One region of the Paenarthrobacter sp. NPDC058040 genome, then DNA from elsewhere that is predicted to be linked to it. Evidence: riboswitches for the same ligand, from Rfam matches in the RefSeq annotation. Region 1 holds a riboswitch; each other region holds the start of a gene.
What was found. A riboswitch is a leader RNA that binds a small molecule or an ion and turns the genes downstream of it on or off. The one in region 1 is predicted to bind cyclic di-AMP.
Positions count from the first base shown of each region.

Region 2: linked by a shared signal. The riboswitch ahead of ACFVSJ_RS11610 (NlpC/P60 family protein) and the one ahead of ACFVSJ_RS16480 (M23 family metallopeptidase) in region 1 are both predicted to bind cyclic di-AMP.
Region 3: linked by a shared signal. The riboswitch ahead of ACFVSJ_RS07135 (hypothetical protein) and the one ahead of ACFVSJ_RS16480 (M23 family metallopeptidase) in region 1 are both predicted to bind cyclic di-AMP.
Region 4: linked by a shared signal. The riboswitch ahead of ACFVSJ_RS02940 (hypothetical protein) and the one ahead of ACFVSJ_RS16480 (M23 family metallopeptidase) in region 1 are both predicted to bind cyclic di-AMP.

Region 1 covers NZ_JBHVRN010000011.1:102,956-110,037, reverse strand. Annotated here, with positions in the region: gene ACFVSJ_RS16495 (DUF3027 domain-containing protein) at 1-345, shown strand, start outside; gene serC (phosphoserine transaminase) at 434-1,564, opposite strand; gene ACFVSJ_RS16485 (metal-dependent transcriptional regulator) at 1,866-2,561, shown strand; cyclic di-AMP (ydaO/yuaA leader) riboswitch at 2,792-3,033, shown strand; gene ACFVSJ_RS16480 (M23 family metallopeptidase) at 3,038-3,868, shown strand; cyclic di-AMP (ydaO/yuaA leader) riboswitch at 4,015-4,173, shown strand; gene ACFVSJ_RS16475 (C40 family peptidase) at 4,178-4,909, shown strand; gene ACFVSJ_RS16470 (NlpC/P60 family protein) at 5,007-5,780, shown strand; gene ACFVSJ_RS16465 (HNH endonuclease) at 6,012-6,512, shown strand; gene ACFVSJ_RS16460 (NTP transferase domain-containing protein) at 6,555-7,082, shown strand, end outside.
Region 2 covers NZ_JBHVRN010000007.1:179,873-186,954, reverse strand. Annotated here, with positions in the region: gene ACFVSJ_RS11615 (FAD-dependent monooxygenase) at 8-649, shown strand; gene ACFVSJ_RS11610 (NlpC/P60 family protein) at 725-1,492, opposite strand; cyclic di-AMP (ydaO/yuaA leader) riboswitch at 1,496-1,687, opposite strand; gene ACFVSJ_RS11605 (copper resistance protein CopC) at 1,838-2,470, opposite strand; gene ACFVSJ_RS11600 (NCS2 family permease) at 2,584-4,026, shown strand; gene hutG (formimidoylglutamase) at 4,183-5,133, shown strand; gene ACFVSJ_RS11590 (hypothetical protein) at 5,187-5,651, shown strand; tRNA gene ACFVSJ_RS11585 (tRNA-Cys) at 5,751-5,821, shown strand; gene ACFVSJ_RS11580 (FadR/GntR family transcriptional regulator) at 5,924-6,667, opposite strand; gene ACFVSJ_RS11575 (MFS transporter) at 6,847-7,082, shown strand, end outside.
Region 3 covers NZ_JBHVRN010000004.1:181,845-188,926, reverse strand. Annotated here, with positions in the region: gene ACFVSJ_RS07150 (alpha/beta fold hydrolase) at 1-569, shown strand, start outside; gene ACFVSJ_RS07145 (DUF6480 family protein) at 684-917, shown strand; gene ACFVSJ_RS07140 (ATP-dependent DNA ligase) at 924-1,988, opposite strand; cyclic di-AMP (ydaO/yuaA leader) riboswitch at 2,205-2,351, shown strand; gene ACFVSJ_RS07135 (hypothetical protein) at 2,355-3,683, shown strand; gene ACFVSJ_RS07130 (AEC family transporter) at 3,944-4,864, opposite strand; gene ACFVSJ_RS07125 (hypothetical protein) at 4,963-5,088, opposite strand; gene ACFVSJ_RS07120 (aldehyde dehydrogenase (NADP(+))) at 5,085-6,698, opposite strand; gene kdgD (5-dehydro-4-deoxyglucarate dehydratase) at 6,733-7,082, opposite strand, start outside.
Region 4 covers NZ_JBHVRN010000002.1:21,316-28,397, forward strand. Annotated here, with positions in the region: gene ACFVSJ_RS02930 (response regulator transcription factor) at 1-111, shown strand, start outside; gene ACFVSJ_RS02935 (sensor histidine kinase) at 115-1,605, shown strand; cyclic di-AMP (ydaO/yuaA leader) riboswitch at 1,714-1,895, shown strand; gene ACFVSJ_RS02940 (hypothetical protein) at 1,899-2,738, shown strand; gene ACFVSJ_RS02945 (glycosyltransferase) at 2,904-4,244, shown strand; gene ACFVSJ_RS02950 (glycosyltransferase family 39 protein) at 4,241-6,226, shown strand; gene ACFVSJ_RS02955 (ArnT family glycosyltransferase) at 6,223-7,082, shown strand, end outside.

The sequences.
Region 1 (7,082 bases):
GAAGGCGACCGGGTGGTGACCCACCTCTTCGAATCCAAGCTCGCAGGCTACGGCGGCTGGCAATGGTATGCCGTGGTCACCCGCAACTCCAGGTCCAAGATCGTGACCGTCAGCGAGCTGGGGCTCTTGCCCTCGGAAGATTCCATCCTCGCGCCGGAATGGGTGCCGTGGGCCAAACGGGTCCGTCCGGAGGACGAGACTCCGTTGGTTGAAGAGACCGAGGAAGACGTCGCCGAGGAAGCGGTCAAGGCGGCCGAAGACGACGCCCAGCTGGATGAGGACGCGGACGACGCCGAAGAGATTGGGGCTGACGAGGACGCGGACGGCTCCGGCGAAGACGGCTAGCTTCAACGGAACACAGAAAAGGCGCCTGGCGGGAAGTTCATTCCCGGCAGGCGCCTTTGTTCGTTTCCGGCGTTGGGCCGTGGAACCGTTACTTCTTCAGTTCGCCAACGACGTAGTCGATGCTGGCGAGCAGTGCCGAGACGTCGTCCGGCTCGATGGCCACGAACGTGGCGATCCGGAGCTGGTTGCGGCCCAGCTTGCGGTAAGGCTCGGTATCAACCACGCCGTTCGCGCGCAGCACCTTGGCGATGGCGGCTGCGTCGATTGAATCGTCGAAGTCGATGGTGGCAATGACGTTGGAGCGTTCGTCTGCATTGGCAACAAACGGCGTGGCGTATTCGGAGGCCTCGGCCCAGGAGTAGACGCGGCTGGCGGAATCCGCCGTGCGCTTGCTCGCGAAGTCCAGGCCTCCGTTGTTGTTGAGCCACTGCACCTGGGCATCCAGCGTGACCAGCGTGGACAGCGAAGGCGTGTTGTAGGTCTGGTTCAGCTTGGAGTTGTCGATCGCCGTCTGCAGGTCTAGGAAATCGGGGATCCAGCGGCCGCTCGCCTTGACCCGGGCAGCACGCTCCAGGGCGGCGGGGGAGAAGAGGCCAAGCCACAGGCCGCCGTCGGAAGCGAAATTCTTCTGCGGTGCGAAGTAGTAGACGTCGGATTCGGAGACGTCCACGTCCAGGCCACCGGCGGCGGAGGTTGCATCCACCAGGACCAGTGAGCCCTCATCGGCGCCGTCCACGCGCTTGACCGGGGCGGCAACGCCGGTGGAGGTCTCGTTCTGCGGCCAGGCGTAGACGTCCACACCGGCCTCTGCCTTGGGCGTGGGGCGCGTTCCAGGCTCGGACTTGATGATGGAGGACTCGTCCAGGAAAGGGGCCTTGTTGGTGGCGGACGCGAACTTGGAACCGAATTCGCCGAAGGAGAGGTGCTGGGCCTTCTTTTCCACCAGGCCGAACGCAGCAACGTCCCAGAACGCGGTGGATCCGCCGACTCCGAGCACAACTTCGTAGCCTTCGGGTGCGCGGAAGAACTGGCTGAGGCCCTCGCGGACCGAACCCACGAGGTTCTTGACCGGAGCCTGGCGGTGCGATGTACCGAGGATGGTGGTGGCCGCGGCCGACAAGGCTTCGACTTGCTCCGGGCGGACCTTGGACGGTCCTGCGCCGAAGCGTCCGTCCTTGGGCAGCAGGTCGGCGGGAATGGTGATGCTGTTGTCGCTCACGGGTGGCTCCAATGGGTATCGGTCAAAGATGGGTCGTGGCAGGTGGCATCAGCTGCCCCTTCGACTCCCCAATTCTGCCTGACATGGCGCGCGGGCAGGAACCTGCGGCTGTCATAGTCCGCCACGTGGGACGGTGCCGTTTGCCTGGGCAGGGAGCCGGGGTGGGGGATTATTCAGAGTAATTCCAAATAAGCTAAGCTGGAGGAGGCGTCATGGGGCGGCGCCAAGGGACCGGCCGCCCCGACTGGACGCGGTACGGTGGACACTACGCGAGAACTGCGTTCGAGGAGAGCTGAGCTGGATGACGGATCTGATCGATACCACTGAGATGTATCTTCGGACCATTTTGGAGCTTGAGGAAGAGAACATCGTGGCTCTTCGGGCACGCATTGCCGAGCGCCTGCGCCATTCCGGTCCCACCGTTTCCCAAACCATCGGCCGCATGGAGCGCGATGGCTTGGTAATCGTGTCCAACGACCGCCACCTGGAGCTGACCGAGGTTGGCCGGAAGCGTGCCACTGAGGTCATGCGCAAGCACCGCCTGGCAGAACGCCTCCTGGCCGACGTCATCGGCTTGGACTGGGCCTATGTCCACGACGAAGCCTGCCGCTGGGAGCACGTCATGAGCGAGCGGGTTGAGCGCCGGCTGTACGAGCTGCTGGAGCACCCCACAGAGTCGCCCTACGGCAACCCCATTCCGGGCCTCGAAGCGCTCGGCGGACTTGCCACCCAGGTCTCCCTGCGTGGCGATGTCAACCTCCTTCAGGCCATGGACTCCTACGCTTCGGACTCACGTGTCGTGGTGAGCAGGCTGGCGGAACCCATCCAGGTTGAACCCGAACTGCTGACCCAATTGGATGAGGGTGGGATCCGGCCGGGAGCGGCAGTTTCCTTGGAGCGGGTAGGGGAGTATATCTCGGTGCGCGTCCCCGGCATCGAGGGGGCACTCGAGCTCCCGCCCGAGGTCGCAGCCCACGTCTTCGTGGCGGTTGGCTGAACGTAGAACTTTTGAGGCACCCTTCCGAAAGGACGGGTGCCTCTGTTGTTTCCTCCATGTTGGAGTGTCACATCTCACTCCGGCTGCCGGGCGGAACGGTGTGACCTGCGGTTTCCGCCAAAAAGTGATAAGGGCATCGGCAGGAAAACGGCGTGACAGAAGATAACGAATTTATTACCGAAGGCTTTAATCGCCTATAGTTGTCTACTAGCGCCGATACCAAAGCGTTACCTGATCTGGAGCCGAGCTCTGCCAGCAGATCAGGGGTGTTATCCACTACTGGCAGAGGCGGGGGAACCACAATCGGCTGCCTGAAGAAGCAGCCTTGGGGTGAAGTCCGCAGCAGCAGTGCCTACTTACGCAATTCCCTCCCGGGATACCTGTGTGCCGTATGCGCTGTGTGCGGGCCGGGTCTTTGCACTCTCTGATCCGAATCCGACAGCTAACTTCGCAGGCTTTCAAGAGAGGAACAGAGTTTGACATCGCAGAACGTCAGGGGCCGCCGACGCGCGTCCGGCCCCGCTGCTGAGCTGCGGCCAGCCCGCGCAGTAACGGAGATCCGGCCTCGCGACACCCAGCGTCAGGTGCGCCGCCGTAAGAGCCCGTTGCGCCAGGTTGCCGATTTCGCCGCAGCCAGTGGCGTAGGGCAGAAAGCCGGAGTGGCCTTGGCCGCTACGGGCCTTGCCCTCACTGTCGGTCTGCCGGCCACGAGCCCCGTGATGGCCACCTCCGAGTCGGGCCAAACAGAAGCCGCGCTTGCGGTAGCCGGTGGCAGCCAGCCTGAAGTTTCCGCGGCGGCCTCGGCAAAAATCGACTTCAGCCGCGCGGCGGTGGCCACCAAGGCCGATCCCGACGGCAAGCTTAAGCAACTGCTCAGCGCCCAGTCTGTTGGCAGCATCCAGGCCAGCTCGTCCAAGGGCACCCTTGGCAGCCCGCTGGATACGTTGACCACGGCCTCGCCGTTCGGCTACCGGGTCAGCCCCTTGACAGGCGGTACCGGGGACTTCCACCGCGGCCAGGACTTCGTGGCCCAGTGCGGTACGCAGGTCCACGCGGCTGCGGCCGGGAAGGTCACGTTCGCCGGCTGGCACGAGTACGGCGGCGGTAACCGCGTAGTAGTGGATCACGGCAACGGCCTCGAGACCACGTACAACCACCTGTCGTCCTTCAATGTCAAAGTAGGGCAGACCGTCAGCCGCGGCGATGTTGTGGCCCTGAGTGGCACTACAGGGGCTTCCACGGGCTGCCACCTGCACTTCGAGGTCCAGGTCAACGGCGAAGTCGTGGACCCCATGGGCTGGCTCTAAGCAAAGTCGATGGTCGTCTATCGCATTCTCGACACACCCCGTGACCTGAATGTGACATTCACGTTCAACTGTTGTACCGTCTAAAGCGCATCGGCTTTTTAGGGGGCCGATGCACTTGAGTGGATTGCCTAGCTCTGCCACCACTCAGGATCCGTTCGCAAAATTCGTCTGGCAGGGGCGGGGGAACCACTTTTGGTCTTCGAAAGAAGGCCTTGGGGTTAAGTCACAAAGCTTCCCGAAGCTCGTGGCCGGATGACTCCCATCCGAATCCGACAGCTCACCTCGCAGGCATTGGGAGAGGCTACCTACGTGTCATCACGCACTACCCCTGCGCGCCACCGCGCCGCGACGGTTCACCCGTTGAACACTCTTTCGAAGGCTGTTTCAACCAACGCCGGAACCGTTGGCCGCCAGGCCGCAGTTCTCGCCGCAGCCTCCGGCCTCGTCCTCAGCGTCGGCCTTCCGGCCCAGGCAGCTGACACGGACGTTTCCAAGGCCGAGACGAGCACGCAGCAGCTCCTCACCACCGAGGTTGTCACTGCAGAGCCCACCGCCACCGTTTCCTTCGAGAGCCCCGTCGTGGCCACCAAGGAAGCCCCGAAGATCCAGCGCGCTTCGCAGGCAACCCAGCGCTCCCAGAGCACCGGTGACCAGGCCGCAGGCGCCATCACCGCACAGTCCTCCGAAGCCAAGGATTCGGCCTCCAGCGCCGCAGCATCCGGCCTCGCCGCCATCGCCTACACGGGCATCGGCCACCCCTACGTTTGGGGCGGCACCACCCCCAACGGCTGGGACTGCTCCGGCTTCACCCAGTGGGTCTACGCCCAGGCCGGCATCAGCATCCCCCGCGTCAACGCCTGGACGGCCATGAAGCCCACCAGTACCCCGCAGCCGGGCGACCTGGTCATGCAGAATGGCGGCGCGCACGTTGGTATCTACGTCGGCAACGGCATGATGATCAGCGCACTCAACCCGAGCCAGGGAACCTTGCTCCACTCGGTGGCTTCCACTGGCACGTCTTCATTCTTCACCCTCCGCTAAAACCCGTTCGGGGTACGCCAGCATGCCCCCCAAGTGCTGGCTTGCCCACAAACCGCGTGTGTCCCCAACCGCTCGCGGAAACGAAAAGAGATTAAAAATGACCAGTGCACACAAGGTTGCACGGCACCGAGCTGAGGCACCCAAGACCAGCTCGCTCGCCGTGATCGCGAAGGCTGTCAGCGACAACGCCGGTGGCGTCGGTCGCCAGGCAGCGGTCATCGCTGCTGCTTCCGGACTGGTCTTGACCAGTGGCGTTGCCGCGAACGCTGCGGATACCAACGTCCAGCGTGAGTCCACGGCTACCACGGCCCTTGACGTCCAAGCCGTGGCGCAGTCCACCATCGCCGCTGATTCCACCGTGGCCATCTCTTACGAGAGCCCGGTTGTCACCACGGTGGAGGCTCCGGCTCCCGTTGTGGAGAAGGCGGCCCCGAAGGCGGAAGCCTCAACAGCATCCGGATCGAACGCCTCCGGTGCCAACGCCACGCTGGCAGTCAACAACACAGCTGCCGCCGCAAAGGCTCCCGCAGCTTCCAGTGGCCTCGGTGCCGCCATCGCCGCTGCGGCTTACGCCCAGCTTGGCGTGACCCAGGACTGCACCATGCTGGTCACCAACTCGTTGGCCGCCGTGGGCATCCACTTCCACGACTGGCCTGCCGGCTACCTCTCCCTGGGCCGCACCGTCAGCGCCGCCGAAGCCCAGCCCGGCGACCTCGCCTACTACGCCAACGGTGGCTACGGTGGAATGGCGCACATCGCCGTCTACGTGGGTAACGGAATGGCGGTGCACGGTGGATGGAACGGATCCACCACCGCACTCTTCAGCGTCAACGTGGGCTCCGGTCCGGTCTTCATCCGCGTGAACGGCTGACACAGCTTCAACAGGAACGCCCCGCAGGAATCCCTGCGGGGCGTTCCGCATTTAAGGCCCCAGAGGTGTCCCGCACGTGAACATTCGCCGACACTGCCTTGGAACCGGCCCGAAAATTCGTTGATACGGCATATAAGTGCTTACCCTTATGGTGTCGATCCACAGCCCGTACATGCAGAGGGCAGCCGGCCCTCGTGCCCCTGACGGGTGCGGCCGTGAAGAGGTACGTGCATGCGCACACTCGTTCTGAATGCTGGATATGAACCGCTGGCGGTAATAACATTCCGCCGGGCGCTGGTCCTTGTGCTGACTGGGAAAGCAAGCGTAGTGGCCGAAGGCGACGAGCCTGTCGTCGGGCCACAGGAGATTCTCGGACGCCCCTCCGTGATCCTCCTCAACCGCTACATCCGCCCCAGGTACAACAGGATCACTGCCGTGAGCCGCCGCGGTGTACTCCGCCGTGACGGCCATCGCTGCGCCTACTGCGGTAAAACAGCGCACACCATAGACCACGTCCACCCCAAATCCAGGGGCGGCGCGGATTCCTGGGAAAACCTGGTTGCGGCGTGTTTGAAATGCAACAACGCCAAGAGCGACCATACCCCCGCCGAGATGGGCTGGAAACTTCGGTTCACCCCCGGCGTTCCCAAGGGGACCATGTGGCAGATCAAAGAACTCGAGAAACCTGCGCCGGACTGGGACCCGTTCCTTTTGCCGGAATCCGCTGCCTGATCGATTTCTGTTGCCCTCCACCCGTACAGGTAATCTGGGCGGATGGAGTTCAACGCCGTGATCCTGGCGGGTGGCAGGGCCACCCGCCTCGGTGGCGTGCCCAAGCCCGCGTTAAGGTACGACGGCGCCAGCCTCCTTTCGCATGCGCTGGACGCCGCCCGGGGTGCTTCGGAGATCGTGGTGGTGGGCCCAGGTCAGGAGGGTCTTCCCGACGGAGTCCTGTCCGCCCGTGAAGAACCCGCGTATGCAGGACCCGCTGCGGCCATTGCTGCCGGGTTGGCCGTCCTTGCCGGCGCGGGCCCGGCGCCGTGGACGTTGGTGGTTGCCTGCGACATGCCGCATGCTTCCGCGGGCGTGGAAACCCTGCAGAGGGAATTGGCGGGACACCAAGGCACCGAAGGAGCCATGGCCGTCTCTTCAGACGGCCGCCAGCAACCCCTGCTCGGCATCTACAGCACCAGTGCGCTGGAACGGGAAGTCGCTTTGGCCAAGGAAGGTTCGGGGTTAACGAACGCGTCAGTCTTCCGGCTGCTTGCTAGGCTGAATGTGCTGGCTGTAGCTGTTCCGGAA
Region 2 (7,082 bases), on a different contig from region 1:
CCAAGCAGTGTCATTCACGCCTGATTCCGGCACAGAGCGCACCACTACCGTGGTGATTGGAGCCGGGCTTTCCGGTTTGGCCGTGGCCAGCGAACTCAGCCGCTACGGCGTTCGCTCCATTGTGGTGGACGGGTTTGGGTCCCTGTCCACGTCGGGACCCTCCGTCCACACGGGAATGCTGCAGCGCTGTGATGCGGCAGACCCGGCGGCCATGGTGGAACGAAACCAGATCCTCCGGCACCTGCGGAACTACGCAGCCAGCCACCAACTCGATGTGCGGAGTTCCACCAAGGCCGTGCGGCTGGACTTCCTGGGAGCCAACGTTCCCGGACAACTTGAGCCCGCACCCCGCCAATGGGCCGTGCACACCGCCAACGGGATACTCCTCGCGGACCACATTGTGGTGACGCGCTGCGCCCAGAGCCAGTTGCGGCGGATGCTGGCTGAGCTGGGAATCGCGATCGGCCAAAACCTCGTTGCCGCCATGCGTGCGGTGGGAATGCACCTGGTGGGCGTCGGTGAAATGATCACCCCCACCCCCAAGGAAGTGCTTCGGCAGGCCAAGGCGGTTGGGCAGGCAATCTCTTTGAAGGTTGCCCTGCCCGCCGGACCCGGTATCACGGCAGGGCCTGGCATCGCGATCGCCTGACGTTCTTAAAAGCCAAAGGCCGGCACCCGGAGAACAAGTCTCCGAATGCCGGCCTCTGGTATTTAAGCGTGAAGCTTAGGCGCCAGCGCGTACATACGTGATGGGGCCCGTTGCGGTCAGCCAGCTGATCGGGTGGATACCCGTCTGGTTGCCGTTGATGCCGCCGCTGATGGCCTGGCCGTTGCCGATGTAGATGGCAACGTGGCCGGACTGGACGATCATGTCGCCCGGCTGCGGGTCGCTGACTACCTTGCCGTAGTTCAGGAACTGCATCGGAGCAAGGTCACCCACGGGGATGCCTGCGGAGCCGAGGGCGCGTTCCACCATGGCGGTGCAGTCCTGCATGATGCCGATCTGGGCGTAGGCGGAAGCAACCATGGCTGCGTTGACGCTGCCGGCCGGTGCTGCTGCTGCAGGTGCGGCAGCGACGGAGGCGGTAGCCGTGGCGGTCGCCTTGGCGGGAGCGGCAGCAACGTTGGCTGCCGCCTTCTTGGCCGGAGCCTCAACTACGGGAGCCGGCTTTTCGATGACCGGAGCGGCCACGGAGGAAACCGCGGGGCGCTCGAAGTTGATGGTGGCCGTTGAAGCTGCGGTGACAACCTTGTTGGGGGTTTCCGCAACGGTTGCGGGGCTGGAGTCGCGCTGGACCGGAGCCTGTGCGGGCGTCTCGGCAGCGTGGGCGGCGATGGAGCCGGTCAGGACCAGCCCGGAAGCTGCAGCGATGACGGCTGCCTGGCGGCCAGCGCCGGAAGCGTTGCTGGCAACGGCCTTGGAGATGGAGATGAACGGATTGGGACGCGCGATGTCCGCCTTACGACGGCCGCGAAGAATGCGTGAAGACATGAAAGAGCCTCTCCCGATGCCTGCGAGGTTAGCTGTCGGATTCGGATGGGAGTCACCCGGCCACTATCCCCCGCTGTCCAGCGGAAGCTTCGTGACTTCACCCCAAGGCGCACTCAATGGCGGCCTAAAATGGGTTCCCCGTCTCTGCCGTAGGTTTGTCTGCGAACGGATTCCGGACTGCGGCAGAGCTAGGCAATCAGGCCGGAAGTGCCTCGAAGATGGATCAGGCACAGGTACTACCGTACGCGATGATCACCGCAAAGTCACATTTGAGTAACGAGCAGGGCGCGTTGCGCGTGTCGCGGTAACCGATTCGAGATTTTCGCAGCTATGTAGAAAACCGCGTCATTCCGCGGGAGTATCGCCCTCGGCATCGTTGGAGGCAGCCAGCTTCCGGCGGGCAGTAACGGCCAGGAAGATCACGAGTCCCACGGCCACCACGGCGAGTCCCACAATGCTCCAGGGGAAGGGCTGCGAAGCCGCCGGAGCCGGCTCGCTGGAGCCGCTCCCCGGAGCTGCTGTTCCGGCGCTCGGAACCGTGGCTCCCGAAGCCGACGTGGAAGGTGAGGCACCCGCCGAACCGCTTGTCGTCGTCGTGCTTCCAGCGGCGGCAGTGAACTTGAAAGTGCCCTCAATGGGGTGCGAATCGGAGCTGACAACGCGCCACGTGACGGTGTACTCACCGGCCGGCGCGCCCTCGCGCAACTTCTGGACCGCTTGGTTGTCGATGATTTCGACCGCGCCGTCCGCCCAGTTTTCGCCGCCCGCGGTCACCGTCACACCGGAGCCGATGGCCAGCGGGCGGTTGTTGAACGTGATGGAGACCGACGCCGGAACTGCCGCCACGGTGGCACCGTTCGCCGGAGTGGTGGACTCGGCGACGTCGTGCGCGGACGCGGGGGCGGCACCAAACAGCACCGCGGAGGCGAAGGCAAGAGCAGCTACGACGGCGGCCAGAAGCGGGCGGACGGTACGCATGGGGCGGTTTCTCCTAATGTTGGCTTCCTTACAGACTAGGCGAATCGTCCGGGCGTCCCGTATCCGCAGGCATAGGATTTGAGAGCACACTCACCCGATCCCCGGAGACCTTCATGCTTAAACAAGGTTCTGCCCTCGACCGTTACTTCAAGATTTCCGAACGGGGCTCCACGTACTCGCGGGAAATCCGTGGCGGGTTCGCGACCTTCTTTGCCATGAGCTACATCGTGGTCCTGAACCCCCTGATCCTCTCCGGAGCCGATTCCAGCGGGGCATCCCTGGGCTTCACCGCGGTCGCCGCCACCACGGCGTTCGTTGCGGGCATCCTGACCATCCTCATGGGCGCCTGGGCCAAGCATCCGTTCGCGGTGGCGACAGGCCTGGGTGTCAACGCCTTCGTGGCCGTCACCGTTGCCTCGCACCCGGGGCTGACCTGGCCGGACATGATGGGCTTGGTTGTCCTCTCCGGCCTGACCATGCTGATCCTGGTCCTCACCGGCTTCCGTACCGCGGTGTTCAAGGCCGTTCCGGAAGCCCTCAAAACGGCGATCGTGGTGGGCATTGGCCTCTTCATTGCGTTGATCGGCCTGGTCAACGCCGGATTCGTCCGCCGCATCCCCGACGCCGCCGGAACCACGGTTCCCCTGGGCCTCGGCGTGGATGGCAAGCTCATGGGCTGGCCCACTTTGGTGTTTGCCGTGGGCCTCATCCTGACGATCGCCCTGGTGGTCCGCAAGGTCCGTGGCGCGATCCTGATCGGCATTGTGGTGTCCACGGCGCTGGCCGCCATCCTTGAATTCACCCTGCACATCGGGCCCAGCTTCGATGGCAAGAACGTCAACCCGCGCGGCTGGTCGCTGGTAGCCCCCACGTTGTCCGAGTGGGGCGCCCCGGACCTGTCCCTCATCGGCAAGGCCAACCCGTTCGGCGCATTTGAGCACCTGGGCTTCATCGCCGCGGCACTGCTGGCGTTCGTGATCCTCCTCAGCATCTTCTTCGACGCCATGGGCACCATGGTGGGTCTGGCCAACGAGGCCGGAACCGTGGACGAGCACGGCAACATCCCCAACGTGGACCGCGTGCTCCAGGTGGACGCCCTCGGGGCGATCGTTGGTGGTGGGGCCTCCGTCTCGTCCAACCAGATCTTCGTCGAGTCCGGCGCGGGCATCGGCGAGGGCGCCCGCACGGGCCTTGCCTCGATCGTCACCGGCGTGCTCTTCCTGGTGGCCATGTTCTTCACGCCGCTCATCAACCTGGTCCCCTTCGAGGCGGTAGCCCCTGCGCTGGTGGTGGTGGGCTTCATGATGGTCTCGCAGGTGGGCAAGATCGACTGGCAGGACTGGGGCGTCGGCATCCCGGCCTTCCTGACCATCGCGCTGATGCCGTTCACCTACTCGATCGCCAATGGCCTCGGCGCCGGCTTCATCTCCTACGTCCTGATCCGCACTTTCCAGGGCCGCGCCCGCGAAGTGCACCCGTTGATGTGGGTTGTGGCCGCCGCGTTCCTGCTGTTCTTCGGGATCGGCACGGTGGAAGAACTGCTCGGGGTCAAATAACTCCCCGCCGAGATGGCATTAGATGACAATGTTCGGCCCTGGGATTGTCATCAAATGCCAACTCGCGGTGGCGCGTAGGCCCGGATGTCCGGCATCTCAGACACCCCGGACCCGGAACTGCTGGCTTTGGCAGTCCGGGTCCGGTGTGCTTAAAGCATGGAAACAAGCGCCCTCACCGTAGACGTCACTCCCACGCCATGGACCGGCCGCTTCGACGGCGACGGCGACGAACACCGCCGCTGGTGGCAGGCTGTGGCTCCCCACACCGCGGAGGCGTCCGCAGGGGCTTTGCGTCCCGCCGTCGTGCTTGGTTTTTGCAGTGACGCCGGCGTCCGTCGCAACAAGGGCCGGGTAGGGGCCGCCGCAGCTCCGGCCGCGATCCGCTCCGCACTGGGTCCTCTGGCGTTCCACCTGGACCGGGACCTGTTCGACGCCGGTGATGTGATTGTGGAGGACGACTCGCTGGAGGCGGGCCAGGAGCGCGCCGGGCGCGCCATTTCGGCACTGCTCGACGGCGGAAACCTCACCGTGGTGCTGGGCGGCGGACACGAGACCGCATTCGCCAGCTATCTGGGTGTGGCGGGATCGGACGCGGTGCGCAGCGGACAACGGCTGGGCGTGCTGAACCTCGATGCGCACTTCGACCTGCGGGATGACGCCACTCCGAGTTCGGGTACGCCCTTCCTCCAGATGGCCCAGGAGGAAGCCGCCGCCGGGCGCGAACTGCAGTACGCCGTCGTCGGTATTTCGGAACCCAACAACACGCGGACGCTGTTCGACACCGCCGACCGGCTCGGCGTTAAGTACCTGCTGGACGAACTGTGCTCGCCGGAGGCGGTGGAGATTTTCGTAGCCGACTTCCTGGCCGGCATTGACGTGCTGTACCTGACGATCGACCTCGACGTCCTTCCGGCCTCGGTGGCCCCGGGAGTGAGTGCGCCGGCCGCCTATGGTGTGCCGTTGCCCGCGATCAGCGCAGTCTGCAAGCAGGTTGCGGCCAGTGGAAAGTTGCTGCACCTTGACGTCGCGGAGCTGAACCCGGAGTTCGATATCGACGCCCGCACCGCCAAAGTGGCAGCCAGGCTGGTGAACACACTCCTCGCGTGAGCCCTGTTATCCGCCCGCCCGTCCGCATAGCCTGTGTGGAGGGAAGGACGGCGATGAACGCAACTCCTGCGCAGAACAAGTGGACCTGGGTATCCGGTCCGGTGGCCGTGGCCCTAGGTCTCGCTGCCCATGTTGTGTCCGGAGGAAGCGCGCCGGCCATTCCCGTCCTGCTGGGCTTTGTGGCCCTCGCCGCGCTGGGTGCCCAGCTGTTGTCCCGCTGGATCCACGGGCCGCTCCTGCTACTGCTTCTGTCCGGGGCGACCCAGCAGCTGTTGTTCTTTGGCTTCAATTCCTTGGGCGGTTCCATTCCGGGACTCGGGTCGCTGGATCACCTGCACGGAACGGGCCAGATTCCCCTGCCGGTGTCCCCCTCCGAAGCTGCCCCGGTCCACGCCGGCGATCTCATGCTGTACACGCATGCCGCGGCGGCAATCCTCACCCTGCTGATCGGCGCGGGAGTGGCCAAGCTGGCCGGACGGTCGTGGCGGGGACGCAGCCTTCACGCGGCGCAACTGTAGGAAACGTTGGCGTCGTCCGGCGTCAGGCTGCGTAGTTGAGCGTCAGCCGCCGCAAAGAACTTTGATCCGGCCTTGCCACCGCGCCTAGTGTCGTTTGCACGTGGTGTACCCAAGAGGCCAGGGAGCTGCCTGCAAAGCAGCGTACGCGGGTTCGAATCCCGCCACCACGTCTCTTGACCCGGATGGCCTGCGCGAGTTGGCATTTGATGGCAATGTTGCCCCCGAACATTGGCATTAACTGCCAACTCGCGGGGAGTCATTGGGCGCGGGGTTTACTGGGCCGCGTCGAAGCCTGCGAGGAGCCGGCGTGACGCGGTGACCATGTGGGAGCGCATCGTTTGGCTGACGGCCGACGCATCCCGGGCCTTAAGTGCCTCGTAAATCGCTGTGTGCTCCTTGAGGGCAGCCTCCGCGTGCCCTTCGTCCGTCAGGGCGCGGTCCACCCAGATCCGCAGCAGGGAACGGATGCTCTGCAGGAGTTCCTCCAGGACCGTGTTTCCGGAGGCAGCGGCGATCTCCCGGTGGAAGGCAGCGTCCGCCTCGACGAAGGCCGCGAGGTTGTCCAGGTTCTTTTCCATGGCCTCAAGGTCGGCCTGCATGCGCTCCAGGGCTTCGTCCGTGACACGGAGCGCGGCCAGCTCGACGGCCTGAATTTCCAGTCCGCTGCGTAGCTCAACCAGCTCACGCGTGCGCGGCTCCCCCAACATGAGGCCCCAGCTGAGCGTCCGCGGCAAGAGTTCGGAGACGCCGTCGCGCAGGTACGTCCCTGAACCCGGCCGAACAACAACGATTCCGAGAATCTCCAGGGCAGCCAATGCCTCGCGCACTGCCGATCGCCCGACACCCAAGGATGCCGACAGCTGGCGTTCCGCGGGAAGGCGCGTGCCGGGCGCGATGTCGCCGCTGGTGAAGTACGCAAGCAGTCGCTCGGCTACTTCGGACACCACGGAGCCTTGCTCCATGGGGGCCAGAGCTGCCGTCATGTGGGCCGCTGCGGCGGCGGGGTTTACAGGCATCTTCAAAGCGTAGCAACCGGATGACCAATCAGGACTCATCAACCGGTTGACCAATTTAGAATCCGGGCCTATGGTTTAAATCACAAGCTTCGTCAGGCCGCATCCCAGGCGGCCATCGCATGAGTCAGCCCCGGAATCCAACGCAGGATCAGTGGGGATACCAACATCTAGGAGTCAATGTGGACACCACACAATCGGTGGTAGAGAAATCCGCAATCAAGAAGGTGGCGATCCGGCTGGTGCCGTTCGTCGCCCTGATGTTCTTCATCAACTACTTGGACCGTACGGCCATCTCCTTCGCCGGCCCCAACGGCATGAACAATGACCTGGCGCTGTCCGCAGCCCAGTTCGGCTTCGCCTCCGGCGTCTTCTTCATCGGCTACATCCTGCTGGAGGTCCCCAGCAACCTCGCCCT
Region 3 (7,082 bases), on a different contig from region 1:
GCACCCCCAAACCGGACCGTCAGTTGTCGGTGGAAGATTACGGGACGTTCATAGCCGAGGCCTTGGCGGATCGCGGCATCCATAGCCGCATCCTGGTGGGCCACTCCATGGGCGTCCAGTTCGCCATCGAAGCCGCCCTTCAGGCGTCGGGCAGCACTACGAGCCTGGTCCTGATGGGTCCGGTGGTCGATTCGCGGCACAAGAACCTGTGGCGGCAGTCCTTGGCCCTGTTCCTTGACGGCCTCCTCCGGGAAAGCCCGTCGTCCAACTGGATCGTCGTCTCCGACTACCTCCGCTGCGGCCCGCGCTGGTACCTTACGGAGCTGCCCGTCATGATGGGCTACCCCACGGAGAAGCGTCTGGCCAACGTGGACGTGCCGGTGCTGATCCTTCGCGGCAGCCGTGACCACGTTGCCGGACCGGAATGGTCGCTGCGTCTCTCGCGGGCCGTAGCCGACGGACGGTTGGCTGAGATTCCGGGCGTGGGACACGTCGCCCAACACATGCGGCCGAAAGAAGTCGCCAATGCCATCAGGAGCTTCGTCGCCGCTGCGTCGCGGGACAAATAGCCGCAGGCGCACGACGACGGACGGCAGCCTGGGTGCCCCTTGTTGGCTGGGGCGGCCCGCGGCTAGGCTGGCAGGGCAAGTCAAATAATAAGTTTGCTTAGGAAAGGGTGGACCATGACGAGCTACGATCCTGAAGACGATCCCCAAACCTTCGGCGCCCCCGAACCGGACAGCATCCACGACGACCCGGACATGCGCAAGGACGAAGAACACGATCCGGCAGCTTCCTCGAACCCGGACCCGGCAGACGGCAACATCACCGGGCTGGAACCGGGCGGCGGTGTGCCTCCGGGAGAGACCCCACCGGCTGAGGGCAGCATGAGCGGCGACCAGGGCCACGAGGAGTAACGGGGATTACGTAAGACGCAGGATCTCGCCGAGGTCGTAATCGGCGGGTTCCTCCAACTGCGAGTATGTGCAACTGTCCGGGGTACGGTCCTCGCGCCACCGACGGAACTGGGTAGTGTGCCTGAACCGGTCACCCTCCATGTAGTCGTACGCCACCTCAATCACGAGTTCGGGGCGCAAAGGGACAAAGGAGAAGTCCTTGCCTGCGCTCCACCGGCTCTGCCCGCCGGGCATCCTGGATCCACCGGCGGCCGCTTCCTGGTTGGCCCATTCGCCCCAAGGATGCTCGGCGAACTCCACTTGGTACGGCTCCAACTCCGCCACCAAGGCTTCACGCTTGGCCATGGGAAACGAGGCCACGACGCCCACGTGGTGGAGGCGGCCGGAGTCGTCGTACAGGCCCAGCAACATGGACCCCACAACCTTTGCCGTCTTGTGCCAACGGAATCCGGCCACCACACAATCCGCCGTCCGCTCATGCTTCGTCTTGAACATCACCCGTTTGTTCGGCTGGTAGGTGCCGTCGAGCGGTTTGGACAACACGCCGTCGAGGCCTGCTCCCTCAAGTTGCACGAACCATTCCTTGGCCCGCTCAAGGTCATTCACCGCCGGCGTCACGTAGACCGGCGGCTCGGCGTCGGCGAGCGCCTCCTCCAAAGCTGCGCGCCGCTCCGAGAAGGGTCGGCCAGTGAGGTCGTCATCGCCCAGGGCGAGGAGGTCGAACGCCACCAACGACGACGGCGTCTTTTCGGCGAGCATGCGCACCCGGGTGTCGGCGGGGTGGATGCGTTGCTGCAAGCCCTCGAAGTCCAGGCGATTGCCGGAGATGAGGATGATCTCGCCGTCGATGACGCACCTCTCCGGAAGGTTCTTCTTCAGCGCTTCCACGAGTTCGGGGAAGTAGCGCGTCATGGGCTTCTCGTTCCGGCTGCCCAGGACGATCTCGTCGCCGTCCTTGAAGACGATGGTCCGGAAGCCGTCCCACTTGGGCTCATAGTGCCCAACATCGGGGATGTTCGGGACGGATTTGGCGAGCATGGGCGAAACGGGAGGCGTCACGGGGAGATCCATAGCTCATGTCTACCGGCCAGTACATGGTCAAAGCTAGTGTTTGCCCAGCTCGAACTTCCGGTTCCAGCCCCGCAGGGTAGGCGATTGGGTCCCCGCGAAATGTTGGACGTTCCGTCCGTTACATTAATGTGACTTTACTTCCCTGCTCCTGTACGGTCGAAGGGCGACCCTGATCTCCGCTGGGCCGCTTCCGGGCTGACGCCGAGCTCTGCCGCATCCCGGAATCCGCCAGACTCGCGGCAGAGACGGGGGACCCAAAGTTCCCGGGCCTGGTTTCAGGCCCTTGGGGTGAAGCCGCCATGTGCGGCCGGACGGCCTCGTCCGAACCCGACAGCTAACCTCGCAGGCGTTGAGAGGCAATCACCCATGTCCCCAACCATGGATCAGCCGCGCCGTGCCCAAGAGGCCATCGAGCGCACCAAGCCAACCGGACGCCGTCGGGCCCAACCCAGCGGACAGTCCCCCACCAGCGTTGAAAGCACGACGGCGGTACCCGCCGCAGCTGCCAATCCCACCCCGCCTGCGCCCATGACGCGCGCGGAGCGACGCGCGGCCGAGCGCGGTCAGGCCGCCCAGGCGATCGTTGCGCCGGAAGCCGCGGCCGGTTCCGCCGGCCACGACGCTCCTGCCGAGGAACCCCGGACCGCCGCGATCCCTGTCATCGACGCTCCCCGCGCCGACTCCACCACACCCGGCCCGCCGACGTCGGCCATTCCCGTGGTCCCGGCTGCGGACGCGCCACGGGCCGCCGCCGAGCGGGAGTTTGGCGCGGAGTCGGAGCCCGTTACCGCCGCCATCCCTGCACCGAACCCTGAAACTGCTACCGCCGCCATTCCGACAGTAGCCGCGCCGGCAGTCGCCCTCGAAGAGTCGTCACCGGTCCAGCCGAAGACGCCGGCGCAGATCGCCGCGGCGGCTACTGCTGCGGCGGGCTTGGCAAGCCGTGCCAGCAACCGGACCCGGGCTTCCGAGCACACCGCAACGCGCAAAGCTTCGACGCTCCCCACCAACGGCAAGTCCGCCTTCGGCTCGTTCGGTGCTCCGTCGTTCAACCGCGAACCGCACGCCGTGCTGACCAAGGCCGCCTCGGTCAAGACCATGGGCCAGCGCATGGCGGTGGTTGCCGGAGCACTCGGCCTGGTCCTGACCGTCGGCACTGTCAGCCAGGCCGTGGACCTCCCGCTTTTCGGCCAGGACAGCCACTCGCAGGAGGCCAGCGGCTCGAACAACAACGAAAGTGGTCGGGCAACCACCAAGGCTTCCCCTGGTCCCACCCCCTCGTACACCACCGCGTCCTCGACGTCGGCCGCGAAAGCCGAGGCCGGAACGCCCGCCGAACCCCAGACTGAAGCGGAGGCACCTGCTGGCGCAACGGCGTCGTCCGCTGCTGTCCCGCAGGTTTCCTTGGCCGCCCCGCAGTGGGTACCGTCCGCCGCTCCCTCGGCTGTGGTCCCGGTTCCAGGAGTAACCACGCCGGTCCCGAGCCAGCCGGCACCGCCGTCGGACACTATTACGGCCCCGACGCCTACGCCGACCACCACCCCGACCGTCACGCCGACCCCGACGCCGACTCCCACGCAGACCCAGCCGTCGAAGCCGAAGCCCAGCGGCAACCCCAACGCTTCCTCCACGCCGCAGCCAAGCGGCTCGGCAGTGGACGGGTTGCTGGACGCGGCCAAGGACCTCCTCAAGTGAGCATCCGACTGCCCCGGACAACCACGCATGTCGGCTGGCACGGCCGCTATTGCAGCAGCAGCCGGACTGCCACCTTCCGTCGCCGGATGGGCCGCTGGAGCTGCCAGCGGCTTCGGCGCTCCTAGGCCGCCAACGCAAAGGAGGCTGGCACCCGATCGGGTGCCAGCCTCCTTTGTTTTACCCAGCGAAAGCTGTTGGGAAGCTCGAAGATCGCGTAGGCCACGAAGAACAGGCCGTCACCGAAGCCCGCAAGCGGACGCCTATCCCAGCAGCCAGGCAACCACCACGAGCGCCCCGACGCAGAGCACCGTGGTGCAGAGGATGACATCCCGGGCTACCACCGTTCCGCGGCCATAGGGCGAGGCGAAAAGGAACACGTTCTGCGCCGTGGGAAGGGCCGCCATGATCACGCTGGCCAAAAGGTGCTGGCCATCCAGTCCGAAGAGGAACCTACCCAGCGCCCAGACGATCACCGGCATCCCTGCAACCTTCAACAGCGTGGCCACCACGGTTTCCACACGGCCATCGCCCTTCTGCAAGGGAGCCTTTCCCGCCAAGGACATGCCAAACGCGAGCAGCACCATGGGCACGGCGGCACCGGCCAGCATGTCGATCGGTTTGTGCACGAGTTCCGGCGGCTGCCAGTCGGTCAGGGCCACCAGGACGCCCAGGGCGGAGGCGATGATCATTGGATTACCCAGCGGCTGCAGTATTACCCGTTTCCAGGAGATTTTGGCACCTCCAGCGAGGCCAAGGACCGTGACGTAGAACGGCGCCAGGACCAGGAGTTGCACCAGGAGCACCGGAGCCACGTGCTGGGCAGTTCCCACGGCATAGAGGGAAACGGGGATGCCAATGTTGTTGGCGTTGGCGTAGCTGCTCGCCATGGCGCCCACGGCGGTCTCGGCTACCGGCCGACGGAAAAACAGGAAACTCAACAGGCAATAGAGAAGCCCCACGGCCGCCGCCGAAAGCAGGGCCAGTGGGGCGTCGACGCCGAGGGCGGCCCGGATGTCGCTTCCGGCCACGACCGTGTACAGCAGGGCGGGATTCGTGATGTAGAACGCCGTCTTTGTCAGGGCGCCCTGGACGTCCGGGGACAGGATCTTGAAGCGGGCGGCAAGATACCCCACCGCGATCACCGTAGAGATGATGAGGATGCCGGAGACGACGCCGCCCACGTAGTGCCTTCCTTAAATGCTGGATTTCCGCACGGCCGCTTCCTGTTGCGGAGGAAGTATGCGGCCGTGCGGAAGGGGTGTTACCTGACCAACAGGACTTACCAAACCAAACAGGGCCGTTTCGGATCGAACTGCCAACCATCGATGTAGTACTGCATGCCGATGCTGTCGTACCCGGCGACGGGCACAACGTCCACCCGCGAAATGATGGGTTGGGTGCTCATGCGCCTACCTCTGCTTTCTCTGCGGCTGGAACAACCTCGCCGTCGATGCGGCGGTTGAGGTGCCAGGGGTTGGCGTCCTGCAGCGCCTCGGGAAGGAGTTCCTGGGACAGGTTCTGATAAGCCACCGGGCGGAGGAATCGGTTGATCGCGAGGGTGCCCACGGAGGTGGTGCGCGTGTCCGAGGTGGCGGGGAACGGGCCACCGTGGACCATGGCGTGTCCGACTTCAACCCCGGTGGGCCAGCCGTTGACGATGATGCGGCCCACTTTCTGTTCCAGTACCGGCAGGAGGGGCGCCGCCGTCGGGTAGTCCGCTTCGGTGAGCTGCAGCGACGCGGTGAGTTGGCCTTCGATCCGTGAGGCGGCCTGGAGGAGGTCCTCCACGGAGGAGTAGCGGATCACCAGGGAGGCTGCGCCGAAGATCTCTTCGTGGAGGACGTGGTTGTCCAGGAACTCCCGGACCCCGGTCCCGAAGATGGTGGGTGCGGGAGCGTTTTCCGTTCCGCCGGGAGTGCCTTGGCCAATGACCTCGACGCCGTCGGCGTTGCCGAGCGCCTCGGCGCCGGCGCTCCAGGAACCGGCAATACCTTCGGTGAGCATCGTCTGTCCGCTGCAGGCCGCCACAGCACGTCCGACGGCGGCAGCCAGCCGGTCGCCCGCCTCTCCTGCCGGGGCGAACAGCAGGCCGGGCGAGGTGCAGAGCTGGCCGGAGCTTCCGGTGACGGCGGTGACGTACTGCCGTGCGAGTGCGTCGATCTGTTCGGAGTCGCCCTTGAGAGCGCCTTCGAACACGAAGACCGGGTTCAGGGAGGACATTTCGGCGTAGACGGGGATGGGTTCCTTGCGTGCGGCGGCGGTGCGCATCAGGGCGACCCCTGCGCTTTGAGAACCGGTGAAACCGACGGCCTTGATCGCGGGATCAGACACCAAGGCCTGGCCAATGCTGGCCCCGGGGCCGTAGATGAGCGAGAACACGCCCGGGTGCAGTCCGGCGTCCTTGACTGCCTTGGCAATGGCCTGGCCCACCAGTTCGCTGGTGCCGGGGTGGGCGTTGTGGGCCTTGAACACTACGGGACAACCGGCGGCGAGGGCCGAGGCGGTGTCCCCACCCGCAGTCGAGAACGCCAACGGGAAGTTGCTGGCACCGAAGACCGCCACAGGACCCAAGGGGATCTGGCGCTGGCGGATGTCCGCCCGGGGCAGCGGAGCACGGTCCGGGATGGCCGGGTCGATGCGGACGCCGCGGAAGTCGCCTTGGCGGACGACGTTCGCGAAGAGCCGCAACTGGCCGGTGGTGCGGGCCCGCTCGCCGGTCAGCCGTGCCGCGGGGAGGCCGGTTTCCTGGCCGGCGCGGACAATGAGTTCATCACCGATGGCCTCGATGTTGTCCGCGATCGCGTCCAGGAACCCGGCATGGGTTTCCGGGTCCAAGGTACTGAAAGAAGCATAGGCTTCCTTCGCGGCAGCCGTTGCGGCCGCCAACTGCTCTTCCGTGAGCAGCGTGTAAGCAGGCTCCAGCGCCTGGTTGGTGGCGGGGTTGAAGCCAAAGGTGGTCTTGCCGGCGCCAACAACGGACTGTCCGGCGATGAGGGAGTGTCCGGTAAGGGTCATGGGGTTCTCCTGTGGTTCTTCGAAAACGAGCAGGTCAGGAAACAGTGGCGATGAGCGCCTTGAGGTCTGCGAGGTCCTGCTCCGCGAGGTTCTGCAGCGGAGGACGGACGCCACCGGCGGAACGGCCAATCGCATCCAGGCCGCCCTTGACGATGGACACGGCGTAACCCTTCACCCGATCGCGGATATCCAGGTAGGGAATGACGAAGTCGTTGAGCTTCCGGTTGACGGCCACGCGGTCGTTGTTGCGGACATCGGCATAGAAGTCGAGCGCGAACTGAGGCACGAAGTTGTACATGGCGCTGGAGTAGGTGCTCATGCCCAATTGCAGGAGCGGAAGCGCGAACGTCTCCGCAGTGGGCAGGCCGCCGAGGTAGAACAGGC
Region 4 (7,082 bases), on a different contig from region 1:
AACATCGTGGAACTCTACATCTCCTACCTGCGCAAGAAGATCGAGGCCAACCACCCGCCCATGATCCACACTGTGCGTGGCGCCGGCTACGTCATCAAGCCCGCGGACTAAGCCTTGACCACACTCTCAGGGGTCGCCAGGAACACGCAGCGCAGCTGGTTGGACCCATCCACCTGGCACTTGCGGACGCGGTTGGTCCTCGTTGCCATGGCGCTGCTCGTCGCTATCTGCGGGGCGGTGGGCGTAGTCAGTTATGCCTCCATGGACATGGTGTTCAACCGGCAATTGGACAGGCAGTTGGAGCAGGCCTCCAGCCGGGCCAACACCTTTGGCCGACCGCCTTCGAGTTTCCCCACTGGGAGGCCGGACCCGCTCGAAGCCAGGGGCCAGGCCGCCGGCACCTTGAATGCGCGCATCAGCGGCTCCTCTGTCAGCAGCGCCGGACTCATCGACGCCGCCGGAAACCGCGCCACGCTTTCCGCCGAAGACAACCAGGTCCTGCTGGATCTTCCTTTGGACAACCGGCCCGTGGACCGGTCGCTCTCCATCGGCGATTACCGCTTGGTGGCTGTGAAGACCGCCTACGGCGATGTCATCGTCACTGGCTTGCCCCTGGCCGACAAGCAAGCCACCGAAGCTTCCCTTGTGTGGACCATGGTGTTCGTCTCGCTGGGCGGCTTGGTGCTGATCGGGCTGGCCGGAACCGTCATCATCCGCCGGACCATGCGCCCGCTTGAACAATTGTCGGAGGTCGCAACCAAGGTCTCCCGCTTGCCCCTCGACGCCGGCGAGGTCGCGCTCGCGGTGCGCGTACCGCCGTCGGCCTCCCATCCGGGAACCGAAGTGGGCAGCGTGGGCTACGCCCTCAACCAGATGCTCAACAATGTGGCCAGCGCGCTCGAGGCCCGGCAGGAAAGCGAAACCAAGGTCCGGCAATTCGTTGCTGACGCCTCGCATGAACTGCGCACTCCCCTCACCGCCATCCGGGGTTACACTGAGATGCTGCGGATGACCGAGAACTTCACCGAAGACGGCCGCAAGTCCCTGGCCCGGGTCCAGAGCCAGTCGGAACGGATGAGCACCCTGGTGGAGGACCTGCTGCTCCTGGCGCGGTTGGACGAAGGCCAGCCCCTAAAGGTCACGGAGGTGGACCTGACGCAGTTGGTCATTGAAACCGTTACCGACGAGAAAGTCATGGCGCCGGACCATGTGTGGCAACTCAAACTCCCGGATGAGCCGATCACGGTGCGCGGAGACGCCACGCAACTTCACCAGGTGCTGGCCAACCTGCTCTCCAACGCGCGGAAGCATACCGATCCCGGCACCACCGTTGTCACCGGCGTGATGCTGAGCGCGGACGGGAGCGCAGTGGTCACCGTTACGGACAATGGACCCGGCATTCCCGCGGATTTCCAGGGCCGGATCTTCTCCCGTTTTGCCCGCGCTGACGCGGCGCGGTCGGGTTCGGAAGGGACTTCCGGCCTGGGCCTGTCGATCGTGGAATCGATCGTTGGCGCACACGGTGGGAGCGTCGAAGTGACGTCCAAACCGGGACGCACAGAATTCGCCTTGCGACTCCCTTCCGTGACCAACGAACGCGTATAACGAAACCGGCAAGGCGACGCACCGGCGTCGTGATCTCTGTTACCTAAATGTGACTTAAGCAAGATCCTCCTGTACCGTCGAAAGGGTGGGTCGCCCCAAGAGGCCCACACCCGGGATGCGCCGAGCTCTGCCACTTCCCGGAGTTCCGTTCTCATCGAGGCAGAGACGGGGGACCCAGAGTCTCCGGGCCAGGCATTGCCGGCCCTTGGGGTGAAGCCGCAGCTACACGCGCGGCCGGATGACCTCATCCGAACCCGACAGCTAACTCCGCAGGCGCTGAGAGGTAATCACACATGTCTGAATTCAAGGATCAGGCGCGCCCTTCCGCGCGTCACCGCGACGATCACGATGCTCCGCTGACCAAGTCGCAGGCCGTTCTGAAGAACGCCGCACGCCAGGGCAAGGCCGGCCACCGCATGTCGGTCGTAGCCGGTGTAGTCGCCGCCGCACTCGGTGTCGCATCGCTGGGCCAAGCCGCCAACGCCGCGTTCAACCTCCCGGAACTGAGCCAGACCGCACAGACCCAGGCAGCAGCACAGGTTGACCCGCAGACCCGGGAAAACGCAGTTGCCGAGGCCGCAGCGCAGGCCGACGCCGCCAAGAAGGCCGCTGCCGACAAGGCTGCCGCTGCCCAAGCCGCAGCTGAGAAGGCTGCCGCTGACAAGGCAGCTGCGGACAAGGCTGCAGCCGAGAAGGCCGCCGCCGACCAGGCAGCCGCAGCACAGGCTGCCGCAGAGAAGGCCGCTGCCGACGCCGCCGCCAAGGCTGCAGCCGACAAGGCAGCCGCAGCAGCAGCTGCCGCCGCCGCTGCCCCCAAGGCCGTTGACGATCCTGCCGCCGCAAAGGCCTACGCAGCCAGCATCCTGGCCAGCTACGGTTGGGGCCCGGGCGAGATGACCGCCCTGAACACCCTGTGGGAAAAGGAATCCAACTGGCGCACGACTGCCACGAACGCCTCCAGCGGTGCGTACGGCATTGTCCAGTCGCTGCCAGCTTCCAAGATGGCATCCGCCGGCGCTGACTGGCAGACCAACTACCAGACCCAGATCAAATGGGGCCTGAACTACATCAAGGAACGCTACGGCTCCCCCTCGGCAGCCCTCGCCTTCCACTTGGCCAACAACTGGTACTAAGCCAAGAGACTTTCCCGATAGCCGCTCCCGTTCCGGCCGTCCGCATCACCCCCAACTGATGCGGCCGGCGGGAACCCGGGGGCGGTTTTCGCGTTCCCCCAGTTACACAGTCGCGTCACAGCTTCTGCCTAAAGCCCTCACAATCGGCGGCTCCACTCTGGATGCATGACGCTCATAGATCCCGCCACCAGCGCGTTGCCGAACCCCGCCCATGCGGGGCCTTCCGCCGCTCCTGCCTTGCCCCACCGGCAGTCCCGGCGTTCTCCTGTGGACACCCATTCCACAGTTCCCGTCCTGGACGTCACAGTTCCCGTCCACAACGAAGAAACTGACCTCGAGGAATGCCTGCGCCGCCTGCACGGGCACCTCGTGGATACTTTTCCGCACACGTTCCGCATCACGGTGGCGGACAATGCCAGCACGGACAACACCCTGAAGATCGCCGAGCGACTGGCCCGCGAACTCCCCGAGATTGCCGTCATGCGATTCGAGGAAAAGGGCCGGGGCAACGCCCTTCGGCAAGTCTGGCTCGCGTCGCCTTCTCCCGTGCTGGCCTACATGGACGTGGATCTCTCCACGGACCTCGCTGCCCTGGCACCATTGCTGGCGCCGCTGATCTCCGGCCACTCGGACCTCGCCATCGGCACACGGCTCTCCCGCAACTCCCGGGTGGTCCGCGGCCCAAAGCGCGAATTCGTCTCCCGCAGCTACAACGTCCTCCTGCACACGCTCATGGGCGCACGGTTCTCAGACGCCCAGTGCGGATTCAAGGCCATCCGCGCGGACGTTGCCCACCAGATCCTCCCCCACACCCTGGACAACGCATGGTTCTTCGACACGGAACTGCTGGTCCTTGCCGAGCGCTGCGGCCTCCGCGTCCATGAAGTCCCCGTGGACTGGACCGACGATCCCAACTCGAGCGTCGACGTCGTACGAACCGCTTTGGCGGACCTCCGCGGAATGGCGCGCCTGACGCGCGACCTGGTCACCGGGCGCATCCCTATTCCCGAACTTCGTGCCGCCCTGGCCCGCGGACCACTCCCGGCCTCCTCCCGGACTTCCGAGTCGACGCCGCGCACCAGCCTGTTCGGGCAACTGGTCCGCTTCGGATTCATCGGTGCGGTGTCCACGGTGGCGTACCTTGTGATCTTCTTGTTCTGCAGGGGCTTCATGGACCCGCAGCTCGCCAACTTCCTGGCCCTCATCATCACCGCCGTCGCCAACACTGCGGCTAACCGCCGCTTCACATTCGGCATCCACGGCGGCAGCCACGCGCGGCACCATTTCGAAGGGCTGATTGTGTTCGGCATCGGCTTGGCGCTCACCTCCGGTGCGCTTGCCCTGGTGCATGGAAGCACGACGCCGGACCGCTGGGTTGAGGTGGCAACCGTGGTTGGGGCGAACCTCGCCGCCACTGTGGCCCGGTTCCTGTTGTTCCGGCTGTGGGTCTTCCGCCGCCCAACCGAGACGCGCCCGTCAGAGACCACGGAGGTGGCAGCGAAATGATCACCGCACTCCAACCGGACACTTCCGCCACAGCAGAACCCGTGGCCACCAAGCAAAACCGGTCCCGGATGCAGCGCCTCGCGTTCGGCCGGCAGGCCCGTTGGGTCCGCCCCTCCGCGGCCGGGCTCCTTGTGGCGACGGCATTCCTGTACCTCTGGAACCTCGCTGCGACGGGCTACGGCAATACGTTCTACGCCGCCGCCATCCAGGCCGGCACCAAGGACTGGACCGCACTGTTCTTTGGCTCCCTGGACGCCGGCAACGCCATCACCGTGGACAAGCCACCGGCGTCCCTCTGGATTCCGGCCCTCGCAGGCAGGATCTTCGGATTCTCCCCTACCAGCATGCTGGTTCCGGAGGCACTCATGGGCGTGGCCGCCGTCGGGCTCTTGTACCTGACGGTCAAGCGAGTGGCCGGACCGGCAGCAGGACTCATCGCCGGGGGCGCCTTGGCGCTGACCCCGGTAGCTGCCCTGATGTTCCGGTTCAACAACCCGGATGCCATGCTCACCCTGTGCCTGGTGCTGGCCGCCTACCTGACCACGCGGGCCATCGAGAAAGCCGGCTGGAAGTGGCTGGCCGCGGCGGGTGCCTTGGTGGGACTGGCGTTCCTGGGCAAGATGCTCCAAGGCTTCCTGATCGTTCCCGGCCTGGCGCTCGCGTACCTGTGGGCAGCCCCCACGACCCTCCGGAACAGGATCCTGCACCTCCTCGCGGCCGCCGCGGGAATCGTCGCCGTTGCCGGGACGTACATTGCGATCTTCCAGCTGACCCCCGCCTCCGCCCGCCCCTACATGGCAGGTTCCACCGGCAACAGCTTCCTTGAACTCACGTTCGGCTACAACGGCCTGGGCCGCATCACGGGCTCAGGCGAAGGTGGAGCCGGTGGAGCTATGCCTGGCGGGGGCTTCCCCGGCGGCGGAGGCGCGGGCGGCAACGCCGGCTTCGGTGGGACCGCAGGCCTGGGCCGGATGTTCGGCACCAGCTTCGGCGGTGAAGTCTCCTGGCTGCTGCCAGCCGCGCTGATCCTCCTGGTGGCCGGCCTGTGGTTCACGCGCAGGGAACTCCGGACGTCGCGGAGCCGGGCGGCACTCCTGATGTGGGGCGGGTGGCTGATAGTGACCGCGGGGATTTTCAGCTTCATGAGCGGCATTGTGCATCCGTACTACGCCGTTGCCCTGGCACCGGCCATCACTGCACTGATCGGCATTGGCTGCGTTGAACTGTGGCGTGGCCGCGAATCCTGGGCTGCCCGGACGGTCCTGGCAGCAGTGGTGCTGGGGAGCGCCCTCTGGTCCGCCGTGCTGCTGGGCCGGGACGCCACGTGGCTGCCCTGGCTCCGGATCGTCGTCGTGGTCCTTGGTGTCCTCGCAGCGGCCGCGCTGCTCCTCAGGCTCGATCGGCTGGGCGCCTCCGCGCTCAAGGGCCCTGTCCGACGCCTGCCGGCTGCCGCCGTCGTAGTAGTGTCCTTGCTCGCGGGCGGCCTCGGGACCGGTGCCTGGACCGTAGCCACGGCGGCCACTCCGCACTCGGGCTCCATTCCGACGTCGGGCCCCGCCGGCTCGGCGAGCGGCGGCTTCGGTGCCCGCACGGGAACAGACGGACGGAACCGTGACTTCGGCGAGGCCCAAAGCGGCCCCGGCGGCAGCAGCACCGCGAACGCCGAACTCACGGCACTCCTCAAATCCACCACCACCCAGTGGTCCGCGATCGTCTCGGGGGCCACACAAGCCGCAGACCTGGAACTCGCCACGAACACCAGCGTCATCGCGTTGGGCGGCTGGAACGGCGGCGACCCCTACCCCACCCTGGCCCAGTTCCAGGACATGGTGGACAAGGGCCAGATCAGCTACTTCATCTCCGGCGGCGGCATGGGCGGCGGAGGCGGACGAGGCGGCAACTCCGAGGTCGCGGCCTGGGTGGCAGCCAACTACGAAGCCCAAACCGTGGGCAGTTCCACGGTCTACAAGCTGGTGAACTGACTGTGACCACCTTCTTCAAGCCACGTACGGACGTGGCCCAGCCGGATCCCTCCGCGAGCGCAGTCCCCACCCACCGTGCGAAGGCGTCCCGACGGACGCGAGGACCCCGAAGCCGAGGCCCCGTCCGGCACCACCTTGAACTCGGAGCCGTCCTCCTGGGAACCGCCGTCCTGTACATCTGGGGACTCGGCGCCTCGGGCTGGGCCAACGCGTTCTACTCAGCCGCAGCCCAAGCCGGTTCACAGGACTGGACTGCTTGGTTCTTCGGTTCCTCCGACGCCGCCAACTCCATCACCGTGGACAAACCGCCCGCGGCCCTCTGGATCACGGGCCTGTCCGTTCGCTTGTTTGGCCTGAGTTCTTGGAGCATCCTGGTTCCCCAGGCCCTCATGGGCGTGGCCACGGCGTGGATCCTGTACCTTGCCATCCGACGTGCTGCACTCCCGGCAACGGGCAGCGCACGCTTGGCGCACAGGGCAGGCCTGCTGGCTGCGGCCGTCATGGCGCTCACCCCGGTGGCCACGCTCATGTTCCGGTTCAACAACCCGGACGCCTTGCTGGTGCTGCTCATGACCGCCGCGGGTTACGCCGTGGTCAGGTCCATCCAGGAGCAAAAGCTGCGGTGGCTCGTCTTCGCTGGTGTCTTCCTCGGCTTCGGATTCCTGGCCAAGCAGCTCCAGGTCCTCTTGGTGGTACCGGGCTTCGCACTGGCATACCTTGTCTCGGCCCACCCCAAGCCCGGCCGACGCGTACTCCATCTCCTCGCCGCGGGAGGCGCCATGGTGGCGTCCGCCGGGTGGTGGATTGCCGCCGTCGAGCTTGTCCCCGCCAACCTGCGGCCCTACATCGGAGGCTC